3 regions of the Caballeronia sp. LZ043 genome follow, and region 3 is predicted to be linked to each of the others. Evidence: predicted binding sites of a transcription regulator. Region 3 holds the regulator's gene; each other region holds the start of a gene.

Region 1 (5,236 bases), 860 kb from region 3:
GCGCTGGGTGTCGGAGTCGGCGGAGGCTTCAGCGGATGGCTTCTGCGCGCGCGATTCGGTGGAAGCCGACGACGCCATGCCGCCTACTTGTAGTGATGGCTGGCGGGCATCGGGTCGGCCGGCGGCTGCGGGCCCGCGCCGTTCGACGACGCGCCCGCTTTCTCCAGCGTGTAACCGAGTCCGCGTACCGTGATGATCTTCGCGCCGCTCGGCTCGATCTTCTTGCGCAGCCGGTGCACGTAGACCTCGATGGCGTTATTGCTGACTTCCTCGCCCCACTCGCACAGATGATTGACGAGCTGTTCCTTCGACACGAGCCGGCCGCTTCGCTGCAGCAGCACTTCGAGCACGCCGAGCTCGCGCGCGGACAAGTCGATGACCTGCTCGCCGATCGTCGCGATGCGTCCGACCTGGTCGAAGCTCAGCGCGCCATGCTTCACGACCGTCGGACCGCCGCCCGCGCCGCGCCGCGTCAGCGCGCGCACGCGCGCTTCGAGCTCGTTGAGCGCGAAGGGCTTGGCCATATAGTCATCTGCGCCGAGGTCGAGTCCCTTCACGCGCTCGTCGACGCTGTCGGCGGCGGTGAGGATCAGCACGGGCATCTGCGAATTGCGTGCGCGCAGGCGGCGCAGCACCTCCAGGCCGGGCATCAGCGGCAGGCCGAGATCGAGGATCAGGAGGTCGAAAGTCTGTAGCGAGAGGGCGGTATCGGCCTCGACGCCATGCTTCACATGGTCGACGGCATAGCCCGATTGGCGGAGTGATCGGACGAGACCGTCCGCGAGTATGCTGTCGTCTTCGGCAATGAGGATTCGCATCGTCGTGTGCGCCTTGGTACGCCCGCATGCGCGGCGAAGCGCAGCGGCATTGCCGGCACCGAATGTCGCCCGGCGCGGCGGTCTCCAGGTGTATCGCGGTTCTTGCGCAGGGCGTGCAACTTGGGCGACGCGGAAAAAAGCAGCGTCGCACCTTTACCTGCTTGCAAAAACTACTGTTTTTTTATACAGTGTCTGCGTGCGTGTGAAAAGGCCTTTCGAGAAGCTCGTTCGAGCAGCGGAAATGCCCGTGAACACCGCCTCAGACGCCGTTCATCATAGCAAAGGACGATTCATGGAAGAAAGCAAGAAAGGCCCGGCTGGAATGACTGCGGAGAAGAGCAAGGCCCTGGCCGCCGCGCTCTCGCAGATCGAAAAGCAATTCGGCAAAGGGTCGATCATGCGGCTCGGCGCAGGTGAGGCGGTCGAAGACATTCAGGTGGTGTCCACCGGTTCGCTCGGTCTGGACATCGCACTCGGCGTCGGCGGTTTGCCGCGCGGCCGTGTGGTGGAAATCTACGGTCCGGAATCATCGGGCAAGACCACGCTCACGCTGCAGGTAGTTGCCGAAATGCAGAAGCTTGGCGGCACGGCGGCCTTCATCGACGCGGAACACGCGCTCGACGTTCAGTACGCAGGCAAGCTCGGCGTGAACGTGCCGGAACTGCTGATCTCGCAGCCGGACACGGGCGAGCAGGCACTCGAAATCGCGGACGCGCTGGTGCGCTCCGGCTCCATCGACATGATCGTCATCGACTCCGTAGCGGCGCTCGTGCCGAAGGCGGAAATCGAAGGCGAAATGGGCGACTCGCTGCCGGGTTTGCAGGCGCGTCTGATGTCGCAGGCGCTGCGCAAGCTGACTGGCACCATCAAGCGCACGAACTGCCTGGTCATCTTCATCAACCAGATCCGCATGAAGATCGGCGTGATGTTCGGCAACCCGGAAACCACTACCGGCGGTAATGCGCTCAAGTTCTATTCGTCTGTGCGTCTGGATATCCGCCGCATTGGCTCGATCAAGAAGAACGACGAAGTCATCGGCAATGAAACGCGCGTCAAGGTCGTGAAGAACAAGGTCGCGCCGCCGTTCCGCGAAGCCATCTTCGACATCCTGTACGGTGAAGGCATCTCGCGTCAGGGCGAAATCATCGACCTGGGCGTGCAGGCGAAGCTGGTCGACAAGGCCGGCGCCTGGTACAGCTACAACGGCGAGCGGATCGGTCAGGGCAAGGACAACGCGCGTGAATTCCTGCGCGAGAATCCGGACATCGCACGCGAGATCGAGAACAAGATCCGTGAATCGCTGGGCGTGGCTGCGCTGGGTGAAGTGGTTGCCGTCAAGGCCGAAGTGGCCGACGACGAATAAGCGTCGAGCCTGAAGGACGATGCTCAGGCGCCGGCCCGGTTCGAAGACGGATTCGAAGGCTGATCCGGAGGCTGGTTCGGAGCCTGCTTCGGAGCCCGGTCCGGCTGATGAGGCAACGGAGGAAGGTTGTGCATCCGTCGACCGCTACGAACGAAGCAGCGAACGGCGCGGAGTCTCGCCCAAAGGCGCATTCCCACGCAGTGACAAGAAACTCGCCGACGCGAAGAGGTCTTTCGCGTCGGCGCGTCGCGTTTCCGGGGCAAGCATGGGCGGGCGGTCGGACGAGCCGGATACGGCATCGGACCTGGCGGCTGCATCGGACGCCTCTCTAAGCCACGCAAACCCCCGCTCAACGCGCCTCGCACACGCTCGCGCCCTGCTGAAGCAGGCGACCGAGCAGCCCCCAGCACAGCGCGCCAAACGCACATCGGCGTCCGTCGAGTCCCCGTCCACGTCCGCGCCCCGGCGCGCGCGGCCAGCGCCTCCGCCATTCACAGATCCCTTCGAAGACGCCGACCCCTTCGAGCCATTCGAGCAACGCGCGCCGGCTGAAGCACCACCAGCCGCGGCGGACGAAGCAGTGTTCACCCGCACGAGCCAGCGCACTCGCAAGACTTCGGTTGCCGAAGCGAGCGACCCAAGGCGTCCGAAGCGCTCGTTGAAAGGGCGTGCGCTCGCGGCGCTGTCGCGTCGCGAGTTTAGCCGGGCCGAGTTGTCGCGAAAGTTGAGTCCGTATGTCAGCGAAACCGATTCCCTGGACACCGTGCTGGACGACCTGGAACGCGACGGCTGGCTGTCGAACGAACGCTTCGTGGAGAGCGTCGTGCATCGGCGGGCCGCGCGCATGGGCGGCAGCCGGATCATCAGCGAACTGAAGCGCCATGCGGTCGGCGAGTCGCTCATCAGCGAGACCGCCGACAAGCTCGCGCAAACCGAGACCGACCGCGCCCGGGCCGTATGGGAGAAGAAGTACGGCACCTTGCCGGACACGCCCGCTGAACGCGCCAGGCAGGCGCGCTTCCTGGCGGCGCGCGGCTTCTCCGGCGGCACGATCGGCAAGATCCTGAAGGGCGGCGACGAGGACTGGAGCGAAGAGATCGTCGACGACTGAGCACAGCCGCTCGAACCTGCATCACGCCACACGGCAACAGGTATGCGCCGATCCTCAGGGGCATGTCCGGCCGGAAATACCCAATATGCTAAAATCGCACGGTTTTCTCCGTACCGGCTCACTTCCAGCATGCCTCTCTCGCCTCCCGCTCCCCGACACTTGCGCCATCGACGCGCAATTCGGCTGGAAGCCTTCGAGCGCGAAGATAGTCTGTGGGATATTGAAGCCTGTCTAACCGACGAGAAGCCGCGCGACTTCACACTCGCGACGGGCGTCCGGCCGCTCGGCCTGCCGATCCATGAACTCTGGCTGCGCATCACCATCGACCGCAATTGCACCATCGTCGGCGCGGAAGCATCGTCCGACTGGGCGCCCTATGGCGGTCTGTGCGCCGAGTCCAACACGGCCTATCGCAAGCTCATCGGCCTCAACCTCCTGCAGAATTTCCGCCGCGAAGCCAATCAGGTGCTGCGCGGCACGGTCGGCTGCACGCATCTCACGGAACTGTGCGGCGTGCTGCCGACCGCGGCTGTCCAAGCCTTCGCGGGCGACGTCTGGAAGATCGAAAGCGGCAATCCCTTCAAGCGGTCCGAAGCCGGCCAGCCCGGCAGCAGCGCGCCCGAAGAGCCGCCGTTCCAGCTCGGCCGCTGTCATGCGTTGCGCTTCGACGGTCCCGCGGTCAAGGAACATTACCCGCGCTGGTTCGGCCATGAGCCGGCCGCAAAAGAACCCACGGTCGCCACGCATGACGCAAGCGCGCAAACCAGCGAGCAAGCAGATCCGAAAGACAGGCGGGAGACATAGTTCGCCTCGTGCAGCACACCCGCTCACGCGGACGCACGGCAATCTGAAAAGAAGAATCGAAAGAATCAACGGTTCAAACACATAGAAGTTCACTCCAACTCTCAGACTGAAGGAATCACGCATGAAGATTCACGAGTACCAGGGTAAGGAAATCCTGCGGAAATTCGGCGTCGCGGTCCCGCGCGGCACACCCGTGTTCTCGGTGGATGATGCGGTCAAGGCCGCGGAAGCGCTGGGCGGCCCGGTTTGGGTCGTGAAGGCGCAGATCCACGCTGGCGGCCGCGGCAAGGGCGGCGGCGTGAAGGTCGCGAAGTCGATCGAACAGGTCCGCGAGTACGCGAGCCAGATCCTCGGCATGCAGCTCGTCACGCACCAGACCGGCCCGGAAGGCCAGAAGGTGAACCGCCTGCTGATCGAAGAAGGCGCGGACATCAAGAAGGAACTGTACGTCGGCCTCGTGCTGGATCGCGTGACGCAGAAGATCGTCGTGATGGCGTCGAGCGAAGGCGGCATGGACATCGAGGAAGTCGCGGAAAAGACGCCGGAACTGCTGCACAAGTTCGCCGTCGAGCCGTCGACCGGCCTGCAGGACAAGGACGCGGACGACCTGGCCCGCAAGATCGGCATTCCGGACGCATCGATCCCGCAAGCGCGCGCGATCCTGCAAGGCCTGTACAAGGCGTTCTACGAAACCGACGCATCGCTCGCGGAAATCAACCCGCTGATCGTGACCGGCGACGGCAAGGTCATCGCACTGGACGCCAAGTTCAACTTCGACGCGAACGCGCTGTTCCGTCATCCGGAAATCGTCGCGTACCGCGATCTGGACGAAGAAGATCCGGCTGAAGTCGAAGCGTCGAAGTTCGACCTCGCGTACATCTCGCTCGACGGCAACATCGGCTGTCTGGTGAACGGTGCTGGCCTGGCAATGGCCACGATGGACACCATCAAGCTGTTCGGCGGCGAGCCGGCGAACTTCCTCGACGTCGGCGGCGGCGCCACGACCGAGAAGGTCACGGAAGCCTTCAAGCTGATGCTGAAGAACCCGAACCTGAAGGCGATCCTCGTGAACATCTTCGGCGGCATCATGCGCTGCGACGTGATCGCGGAAGGCGTGATGGCGGCTTCGAAGGCGGTGGA
Region 2 (5,236 bases), 660 kb from region 3:
GCTAACATTTTCCCTCCATCGGCCGGCAAATCGCTTTCAAAAAGCGTGAAAAAAGCCTCAAGTTCCCGGAACCCGCGCCGATATCAGAAGCGAATGGCCTCCGCCCACAGAAGCGGGGCCACCAGCATCACCCGCTTCCGGCGCATCCGGAAGCGGAACCGGGAACCAACATGCGTCAAATCACCCTTTCGCTCCGCGAAGAGACGATCGCTTCCTTGCAGCGCGACTTCGACGCCTTCCTGCGTCTGTCGCTGAAGCTGGATCCGCAGTTCGTCACACCGTCGTTCGAAGACTTCCTGCGGGCGATCCTGCTCGACAACCACACGCCGCTCACCGAGCAGGCCGTGCAGCGCATGCTCTCGCACGGCCAGTACGCGTGGGCCAAGCGCGCGCTCGACAAGGAGTTTCCGGATGTCGTCGAGATCCTGATCCGCCAAGCGGCCGAACATGGCTTCGCGTTCGCGATTCGCGCCGACTGGACCGCGGAAGATCTCGTCAAGGCGTCGCGCGAATGGGCGGCGGCCATCGTCACCGAAGCCAAGGGCGACGTGTCGCAAGTGGACATGCTGGCCTCGCAGATCAAGTCCGCGGCGGCGGACATTCGCGAAGTGGAAGAGAAGATGCAGACGCCCGCATGGCGCCTCGCCGATTCGCTGCGCCAGCGCGTCTACGAAATGAAGATTTCGGTGGAAACGAGCATCGGCTCGACGGCGCGCGAGAAGCTCGGTGAACTGCGCTGCCTGCTGCGGCTCGGCATCGTGTATGGCTCGATCCAGAAACAGGAAGCGCAGCAAGTGCTCGAAATGCTGCGCTCGCTGCGCCCGGAATTGTTTGTCGAAGAGCCTTACGACGGCTACACGCGCTTCGCCGCCTGGCTGCGCAGCATCTTCTCGCCGCCGCGCACGCCGCGCGCCTCGCGCGCGCAGCGCTGATCGCGCGCCCTTCTTACTCCCACATTCCCTTAAGGCGCGCCGCGATATCCAGCTTGGCCTTCGCGGCTGCCGCCAGCCCCGCCGCCGTCGGCGCCGCGGGCGCGACGACCGGCGGCCAGGCCGCCGCCTCGAAATGCGGCAGCAGATGCGGCGGAATGAAGCGCGTACGCTGCGCCCACACGTGGCGGTCGCCGAGATGCGTCTGGTTGTGCACGTAGAAGCGCTGCGGCGTGATGACATGCAGGTCTTCCTTCGCACGCGTCATCGCGACATACAACAGGCGCCGCTCTTCATCGATTTCCTCGTCGCTGCCAGTGCCCAGGTCGGACGGAATGCAGCCGTCCACGCCATTGAGCACGAACACGTTGCGCCATTCCTGGCCCTTGGCCGAATGGATGGTCGAGAGGATCAGATAGTCCTCGTCCAGCAGCGGCACGCCGGATTCGTCGCTGGTCGCGTCGGGCGGATCGAGCGTGAGTTCGGTGAGGAAACGTTCGCGCGTCGGATACGTCGACGCAATGCTCTCCATCTGCAGCACGTCGCCGATACGGATCGCCGCGTCCTCGTGATTGCGTTCGAGATGCGGCTCATACCAGCGGCGGATCATTTCGAACTCGGCCGGCCAGCCCGATTCGCGGCCGCACAGCTTCGCCATCAGCCCGACGAACCGCGGCCAGTCCTCGCTGGCGCGCGCCGGCGCCTGAAAACCGGCAATGGCCTGCGACGCCACCGCCTGCGGCGCGCTCACACTGTCGAGTAGCCGCCCGGCCAGCGCCGGCCCGATGCCCGGCAGCAACTGCGCAACGCGAAAGCCCGCGACGCGGTCACGCGGATTCTCGGCCCAGCGCAGCACGGCGAGCACGTCCTTGACGTGGATCGAATCGAGGAACTTGAGGCCGCCGAACTTCACGAACGGAATGTTGCGCCGCGTGAGCTCGATTTCGAGCGTGGCGCTGTGATGCGCCGCGCGAAACAGCACCGCCTGCGACTTGAGCTTCATGCCGCCTTCGCGCGCCTCCAGCACTTTCTCGACGACATAGCGCGCCTGATCGGCTTCATCGGCGACGCTGACGACGCGCGGCTTCTGCGCCGACGCCTTGTCGGTCCACAGGTTCTTCGTGTAGCGCTCGGACGCAAGCCCGATCACTGCGTTCGACGCCTCGAGGATCGGCTGTGTCGAGCGGTAGTTGCGATCCAGCGTGACGCTGGCGGCGGGCGGGTTGAAGTGGCCGGGGAAGTCGAGGATGTTGCGCACCGTCGCGCCGCGAAACGAATAGATGGACTGCGCATCGTCGCCGACGACGGTCAGGCCGCGTCCGTCCGGTTTCATCGCGAGCAGGATGGACGCCTGCAGGCGGTTGGTGTCCTGGTATTCGTCGACGAGCACGTGATCGAAACGGCTCGACAAGTCCGCCGCAACCGACGGCTCCGCCGCGAGATGCGACCAGTAGAGCAAGAGGTCGTCGTAGTCGAGCACGCTTTGCGACTGCTTGGCGTTGACATACGCGGCGAACAGGCGCTTCAGGTCGGCTTCCCACTCGCGGCACCAGGGGAACGACTGGTCGAGCACCGTGGCCAGCGACGCGCCGGTGTTCACGACGCGCGAGTAGATCGAAAAGCAGGTGGACTTGGCCGGAAAGCGCTTCTCCTTCGATGACAGGCCGAGCTCGTGGCGCACGAGATTCATCAGGTCGGCGGAGTCTTCGCGGTCGTTGATGGTGAACGACGGCGCGAGGCCGACGAGATCGGCGTAATCGCGCAGCAGCCGCGCGCCGACGCTGTGGAAGGTGCCCGACCAGGTCAGTCCCTGCGCGATGGCGCTGCGCGTGCCGAGCGCCTGGGTGGCGATGCGCGTCACGCGCCGGGTCATTTCGAGGGCGGCGCGGCGCGAGAACGTAAGGAGCAGGATGCGATGCGGATCGGCGCCTTTCACGAGCAGGTGCGCGACGCGATGCGCGAGCGTATTGGTCTTGCCGGATCCCGCGCCCGCGATGACCAGCAGCGGCCCGCCACGGCGATCGGGTTCATCGACACCGAATTCGACGGCCTGGCGTTGTGCCTCGTTGAGCTTCGCGAGATAGTCCGCGACTTGTCTGGCGGCGGCATCGGCAGCGGTGTCGGCGGTATCGGGGAGCGTGAGCACGGGAGATGGGACTGGCGGCAAAAGAGTGACGCACACTGTATATCCATACAACCTTCGCGCGCAAGTCTTTGCCACGGCTCAGCTTTTGGCCCCCAAAGACAAACGAGCCCGGTCCAACAGGAACCGGGCTCATGGCTCATCACGCCGATCAACGCGTTCAGACGATCAGTCAGCCTTCTTCGCGTTCTTCAGCTTGGCGTCCGCAGCGGCTTCGTTGGCTTCGGACTGGGCTTCGGTCTTCTTCTTGTCGGCCTTGGCCTGCGCGACAGCGGCGTCCTTGTCGGCCGACGCCTGCTTCTTCGCCGCCTTCTGATCGGCCTTCGTCATCGGCGCGTCGCTGGTGGTCTGCGCGAACGAAGCTGCGCTCGCGCTGGCCAGCGTCGCCGCGACAAGCGCGGCCATGAATGCCTTCGATCCTTGCTTCATAAGTCCTCCCTTGAACGTTTCCGCCTGGACAGCGACCCGCTTAGTGATCCGCTTAGTGCTGCAGTCCCGTGTCCTTCGGCGTGCTCGGCTCAGTGGCGTTCAGTTCGGCCTTGGCGGCGTCCTTGTCGGCCTTGCGATTGATCTTCGCATTCTTGACCTCTTCCTTGTAGTCGGCCTTGGCCTGCTGGCGCTGCGCCTTCAGTTCGGCCTTCGACGCCTTCTTCGACGCGCGATATTCCGCGTTGGCCTGTGCGTTGGCGTTGCGGCGCTGCACGAGCGGGTCCGTCGGAGCGGGTGCGACGAGGTTCTGCGGCGCCGGCGTTGCCGGTTGCTGGGCCTGCGCGGGCATCGCGTTGCCCGGCATCTGATTCGACATCTGGCCCGGCGCCGGCTGCATGGTCTGCGCCTGCGCGGGCGGGGGCGTCATGGGGGCCGGCTGCGTGCTTTGCGCGAAGGCGCTCGAAGCAGCGAGCGTGGCAATGGCGGTACCGATCAACAGATTGCGAGCTTGAGTCATGAGCGTGTCCTCTCTCTGGTTTGTGTGCCGCCGGAATGCGGTCCGCGCGGCGTTTGTCGATTTGGAAAGATGACCGAAGCTGTTTCAGTCAAACCGTCGGACCCGTCGGTGCGCGGACGAGTTCTCCAAAAGCTGTCATTGTTACCGACGGTTTCATCTGGCTACATTTGCCAACCAGACTGCTTTCGAACCGTTTACCGGGGTCCCGTTTGCGAAGAGCACGGCGCATGCCCGGCGCGCGGCGCCGGTGGTTTATGATGGACGCCTACTTCCTGCAATCCTGCTTCGCCCGTCATGCCGTCACTCCAATTCACCCTCACGGGCGACTTCGTCGAACTTCACAACCTGCTGAAGCTGATGGGTCTCGCGGACAGCGGCGGCTCCGCGAAAGCGCGCGTCGCCATGGGCGAAGTCACCGTCGACGGCCACGTGGAACTGCGTAAGACCTGCAAGATCCGCGCGGGCCAGGTCGTGAAACTCGACGGCCGGACCATCCGCGTGCGCGCCCCCGCGTGACGCATCGCGAAGCTTGAGCGCACGCGTCACGCGCTTGCCAAAAGCCCGGCATAAGCCGGCGCGTCATCGACAGGCCGCACGCGACGCAATAAGCTTGTCATCTTTCGTTTCGCGGCCTGGCCCCGGGAACGGCGCGGAATAATCCTGACGTCGGCACGGTCAGGAAGCTTGCGTCCCCACGCCGCGCCGCCACGCCGCCACGCCGCCGTGTCCTCTCCGTTTGATTCGCTCTCAACCATGCAAGCCCAGACCACGCGCGCGCAGCGCGCGCATCAAGGACCGCCGAGCCTCACCCGTCACGCCGCCGACACCGCGCGCCTCGCGGCGCCGCTCGCCATCGCGCAGCTCTCGCAGATGGCAATGGGCGTCACCGACACCATCCTGCTCGGCTCGCTCGGTCCCGATGCGCTCGCCGCCGGCGGCCTCGGCGCGAATCTCTTCTTCGTCGTCGTGACGCTGCTGCAGGGCGTGCTGACGTCGGTGTCGGTATCGGTCGCGCACGCACGCGGCGCCAACGCCGACGAGCGCGTGCCGAGCATCTACTGGACCGGCTTCGTGCTCTCGCTGCTGCTCGCAGTGCCCGCCTTCGTGCTGCTGTCCTATGCCGAAGCCATCCTGCTCGCGTTCCACGAACCGGCGCTGCTGGCGAAGAACGTCGGCGAATACTGCGCGGTGTTGCGCTGGGGCACGCCCGGCAGTTTG
Region 3 (5,236 bases):
CAGTCCACCATCTCGCGGCCCGTGAGGCGCAGGAACACATCTTCCAGATTCGCCGGACGATGCAGATAACGCACGCCGGCGCGGCCGCGGACGAGCGCATGCACGGGTTGCGGGTCATCGACGTAGCAGAACAGCGTCTCGCCGCTGACTTCCATGCGCGCAACGAGCGGTTCCAGTTCGGCGGCGAGGGCTTTCGGGTCCGGCCCGTAGATCTCGATCACGTCCGAGCCGATCACCGACTCGATCAGTTCGCCCGGCCTGCCTTCGGCGATCTTGCGTCCTTCCTCGATCACGCACAGGCGGTTGCACAGACGCTCCGCTTCTTCCATGAAATGCGTGGTCAGCAGGATGGTCTTGCCGCGCGCGAGCAGGGAACGAAGCCGTTCCCAGATCAGATGGCGCGCTTGCGGATCGAGACCGGTGGTCGGTTCGTCCATCACGAGCACGTCGGGGTCGTTGACGAGGGCGCGCGCCAGCGTGAGGCGCCGTTTCATGCCGCCCGACAGCTCGCCGACGCGCGCATCGGCCTTGCTCTCCAGCCGCGCGAATTCGAGCAGCGACGGCACCAGCGCGTCCATGCGCGCTCCCTTCAGGCCGAAGTAACGACCGAACACGACGAGGTTTTCGCGGACGGTGAAATCGGGATCGAGGTTGTCGAACTGCGGCACCACGCCCACGCGTTCGCGAGCGAAGCGGGCGCGCGCCGGAACGGGTTCGCCGACGAGCCGGATCGAGCCGCTGTCCGGCGACGTGATGCCGAGCAGCATCTTGAGTGTCGTGGTCTTGCCTGCGCCGTTGGGACCGAGCAGGCCGAAGCACTCGCCGGGGCGCACATCGAACGAAAGGCCGTCCACCACCGTGCGCGTGCCGTAGTGCTTCCTGACCTCGCTGAACTCGATGGCGGGTGCGCCGGCGCCGGCATCGTCGTGAAGGCCGGCACGCGATGGCTGCTGCAATGTTTGATCAGTCATGCAATCGTGTTGCGAGGAAAAAGCGATGGGAAATCCAGCGGGCTAGTGTAATCCAATGCACCAGCGTGGCGCTCGACGTGCTGTTGCAAGCGGCAAGCCCGTTTCGAATCCGTGCGGAAGCCGCGTGCTTTTTTCGGCCGTAGTGCGCGAGGCCTGCCTGGCAAGGATGTTGCACGGCTGGCACGACGCCAGCTAGCATGCACGGCGCACGCATCCGGTTAGCGTTTTCCACCGTTGTGACGCCCCGGGGGACACACGATCATGAAGATGCGACACCACGGGAAATCGCATTGCCATCACACGCCTCGTTCCGGTCCGGAGCGCAGGCGTCAAGGGCAAGTCTGGCCAGGGAGGTCAAGATGGATAGCTATCGAAAAATCCTGCTGTGCTATGACGGCTCCAGAGAGGGCCGCAAGGCGCTGCGTCAGGGCGCGAATCTCGCGCTCGACCTGAAGGCGGAAACGCACATTCTGGCCGTCGTCGACATGCGCTCGAGCATCGCACAGAGCGCCGGGCTGCTCACCGACATGGCCTGTGGCCGCTTCGAGGATGCCGCGCGCGACATCCTTCAGGAAGGCGTCGACTGGTTGCGCGAACGCGGTTTGCCGGCGCAGGGACACTTCGCGTTCGGCCATCCGATCGACGAGATTGCGGCGCTCGCCGAACAGCTGAACGTGGATCTGGTGGTCGTCGGGCACCGCTGCCGCAATGGACTCGCGCGCTGGTGGATGGGCGCGGGCAACACGCCGCTGCTCGATCGCGTGAAGTGCAGCATTCTGGTCGCAGTGTGTCAGGCGGGTGAGTCGACCGAGGCGGAAGAAGAGGCCGCCATGGCGGCCCGGCCTGTGAAGGCGGAAGCGGGCGCCTGAACGACGCTTCAGCGACGCTTCAGAAACGCCTCAGCCGTCCAGATTCACCGCGACGAGCTTCCATGACACGAGGCCATCGCGATGAAAGATGGCCGAGTAACGGGCGTCGCCGGCGCCGTGCTGATAGGTCACGGCGAAGGTATTCAAGTCGCGATAGCCCGCGGTGGTGGCAGGCGGTTTCGGCGCGGCTTCGGGTGTCGGGGCGGCGCTGCCCGATGCCGGTGCTGCGGATGAAACCGCCGCCTCGTTCGTTCCGGCCGGCGGCGGGCGTTCGCCGGGGGTGCCGCGCGGCGGGATGCCGTTGAGAATGGCCGCGACGCCGTCAGGCGTGGCATAGGTGTCCACCAGCGGACCGACGACCGCCGCGCCGATCATCGCGCCGATGATGGCGAGCGGATTTCCGTTTTTCTGGATATCCACACGCCGCGTGAGCAAGGCGGCGACTTGCTCCTTGAGGCTCGCGCGCAGCGCGGGGTAATCGACGTATTCATTGACCGTCTGCGCGTCGCGCGCATCGGCTGCGCGCTTGAGGCGATTCAACGCGATATAGGGCGATGCATAGATATAGCCCAGCAGTCCGATGACGATCAGGACGACGAGCGCGGTCAGGATGGAGCGGGTAGTGCGGGACATGCGGTGAAAGGGCCTCGCGCGGAACGTGAATCCCGATTGACCGCGCAAGGGCCCGATAAATCCCGCGAACCCGAAATCGGCGTCTGCCGGAACCCGCTTACGCGAGGATCCCGCCCGCCAGCCCGGCGCTTTCCTCCGCGATGCAGCGGTCGATCATGCGCGACACTTCATCGATCTTGCCGACCAGGATCACGCGCGATTGTCCGCGATACACGCGCACCGGCGCGCGTTCGGCTGCTTCCGCATGCACGCCGCTGTTCAGCGAAACCCGCGCAAACGCCGGCTGACGCGACGGCAGTGCGGGCATGTCCGTCTCGAAGAGATCCGGCGTGGTTTCGGCGCGCGGCATGCCGCACGAAATCAGCGTGCGCAGATGACGCAGACGGCCGAATTGGCGGAAGGGCAACAAGCGGGCGAAACGTTCCATGGTGACTCTCCAGACGATAGGGCGCACAGCGGCCCGCCGCGAACGGTGGCCGTCATGCTGGTTTTTTCGGTTGAACGCCCGGGTGAGCGTCGCTGCGGTTGGTGAGTTGATATTCCGCTATTACCAGGACATTTCTTGTCTCAGTGAGACAGGCGAAACATAAAAACTTCCAATCTTTTCTGAGGCTTGGTCTCACCACGCTCACCACCGCGTATGCCGGAATATCAGAACTCGCCGGAGCGAATCAGGCCGACCGCGATGCCTTCGAGCGCGAACTCGCCGCTGCCGGAGCGCACGAAAATGTTCTCGTAGTCCGGATTCTCGGCGATCAGTTCGACGCCATCGCGATGACGCTTCCAGCGCTTCACCGTCACGTCGTCGCCCAGACGCGCGACCACGATTTGCCCGTCCTTCGCTTCGGTGCGCTTTTGCACGGCCAGCAGGTCGCCGTCGAGAATGCCCGCGTCGCGCATGGACAGCCCGCGCACCTTCAGCAGGTAGTCCGGCTTGCTCGAAAACAGCGCAGGGTCGCAGGCGTAGTGCTGCGAGATGTGCTCCTGCGCGAGGATGGGACTACCGGCCGCGACCCGGCCGACCAGCGGCAGCGAAAGCTGCATGATGCTCGCATGCGGCAGCGTGAACTGATGCGGCACGTCTTCCGGCCGCTCGATGCGCGCTGAGTCGCTCAGCAGGCGAATGCCGCGCGACGAGCCCGCCGCGAGTTCGATCACGCCCTTGCGCGCCAGCGCCCGCAAATGCTCCTCGGCCGAATTGGCCGAACTGAAGCCGAGTTCGGCGGCGATCTCGGCGCGCGTGGGCGGGAAGCCCGTACGCTCGATCGCGCGCTGGATCAACTCGAACACCTGCTGCTGCCGCGCGGTGAGTTTGGATGTCTTGTTCACTGGCTCGGACCCCTGGGGCACTGTATGGATGGACAGGTGACTGTATTTTTATACAGTATTCCGCGCTTTTCAAGCTTTACTTTAAGTTCGGTTGTGCAGGCCCGCAGCGAGCGCGTTCGAGCCCCAGCCACCCTTTCTACGTAGAGGAATAAGCTTCTTAGCAGTTTCACGTATAAAAAAGTGACAAACGATTATTTCTAATCATATAGACCCGTCGTTAGACTGATTCCGTCAATTCGATAAGACGGAGAACGGGGAATGCAAAGCTTGAAATGGGGATTGGGTCGGGGCGCGCGACGCCTGCTCGCGGCGGCTGCGCTGACAGCGGCGGGCATCGGCATGGCGGCGTCCGCGAGCGCGGAGACATCGTTCCTGAACGTGTCCTACGATCCGACGCGCGAGCTCTATCAGGACTTCAATCAGGCCTTCGCGAAGAAGTGGAAGGCCGAGACGGGCGAGACCGTCACCTTCAAGCAGTCCCACGGCGGCTCCGGCGGCCAGGCGCGCGCGGTCCTCGACGGCCTGCAGGCCGATGTCGTCACCCTCGCGCTGGCGTACGACATCGACGCCCTCGCGGGCAAGGGCCTCGTCAACGCAGACTGGCAGAAACGCCTGCCGGACAATGCCTCGCCGTACACCTCGACCATCGTGTTCCTGGTGCGCAAGGGCAATCCGAAGCACATCAAGGACTGGGACGACCTGGCGAAGCCGGGCGTGTCCATCGTTACGCCGAATCCCAAGACCTCGGGCGGCGCGCGCTGGAACTACCTGGCCGCGTGGGCGTATGCGCAGCACAAGCCGGGCGGCAACGAGCAGACCGCGAAGGACTTCGTGACGAAGCTCTACAAGAATGCAGGCGTGCTCGATTCCGGCGCGCGCGGCGCAACGACGAGCTTCGTGCAGCGCGGTCAGGGCGACGTGCTGATCGCGTGGGAGAACGAGGCGTTTCTGTCGCTGAAGGAGTTCGGTCCGGAGAAATTCGAGATCGTGGTGCCGTCGGTGAGCATCCTGGCGGAGCCGCCGGTCGCGGTGGTGGACAAGGTCGTCGACAAGCACGGCACCCGCAAGCTCGCCGAGGCGTATCTCAAGTATCTGTATAGCGACGAAGGCCAGCAGATTGCCGCGCGCAATTTCTATCGGCCGCGTTCGAAGACGGTGCCGGCCGAGCTCACGAAGCAGTTTCCGAAGCTGAAGCTTTACACCATCGACGATACGTTCGGCGGCTGGGCCAAGGCGCAGAAGACGCACTTTGCCGACGGCGGCGTGTTCGACTCGATCTATCAGCCGCAGTAAGGACAGGTCCCGGCGACGCGGCGCACTCATGACGCCGCGCGTCGTTCATGCAGTACCCGGCAGCACGCGCCTCCCCCGGCGCAAAAGGAAGACTCAAGGATGACGACCCTCACATTCAGGAAGCCGAGCGCCTTGCCCGGC

Evidence for each region. Region 3 encodes LexA, which represses DNA repair genes until DNA is damaged. Its sites were predicted from a motif close to ACTGTATNNNNATACAGT; they were not measured.
Region 1: recA (recombinase RecA) is a predicted target of LexA. The motif match lies at 991-1,008, and genes of this name have one in related genera.
Region 2: QCE64_RS09140 (ATP-dependent helicase) is a predicted target of LexA. The motif match lies at 3,110-3,127, and genes of this name have one in related genera.

What each region holds. Positions count from the first base shown of each region.
Region 1 is NZ_JARUXT010000001.1:490,620-495,855, forward strand. It holds gene QCE64_RS02260 (sensor histidine kinase N-terminal domain-containing protein) at 1-78, opposite strand, end outside; gene QCE64_RS02265 (response regulator transcription factor) at 84-818, opposite strand; gene recA (recombinase RecA) at 1,111-2,181, shown strand; gene recX (recombination regulator RecX) at 2,762-3,292, shown strand; gene QCE64_RS02280 (DUF2889 domain-containing protein) at 3,422-4,096, shown strand; gene sucC (ADP-forming succinate--CoA ligase subunit beta) at 4,203-5,236, shown strand, end outside.
Region 2 is NZ_JARUXT010000001.1:2,009,921-2,015,156, forward strand. It holds gene QCE64_RS09130 (AzlD domain-containing protein) at 1-5, shown strand, start outside; gene QCE64_RS09135 (DUF4088 family protein) at 171-932, shown strand; gene QCE64_RS09140 (ATP-dependent helicase) at 946-3,075, opposite strand; gene QCE64_RS09145 (hypothetical protein) at 3,241-3,501, opposite strand; gene QCE64_RS09150 (hypothetical protein) at 3,554-4,018, opposite strand; gene QCE64_RS09155 (RNA-binding S4 domain-containing protein) at 4,313-4,534, shown strand; gene QCE64_RS09160 (MATE family efflux transporter) at 4,772-5,236, shown strand, end outside.
Region 3 is NZ_JARUXT010000001.1:1,353,141-1,358,376, forward strand. It holds gene nodI (nodulation factor ABC transporter ATP-binding protein NodI) at 1-971, opposite strand, end outside; gene QCE64_RS06090 (universal stress protein) at 1,331-1,840, shown strand; gene QCE64_RS06095 (DUF2939 domain-containing protein) at 1,871-2,473, opposite strand; gene QCE64_RS06100 (hypothetical protein) at 2,571-2,900, opposite strand; gene lexA (transcriptional repressor LexA) at 3,125-3,802, opposite strand; gene QCE64_RS06110 (sulfate ABC transporter substrate-binding protein) at 4,061-5,095, shown strand; gene cysT (sulfate ABC transporter permease subunit CysT) at 5,195-5,236, shown strand, end outside.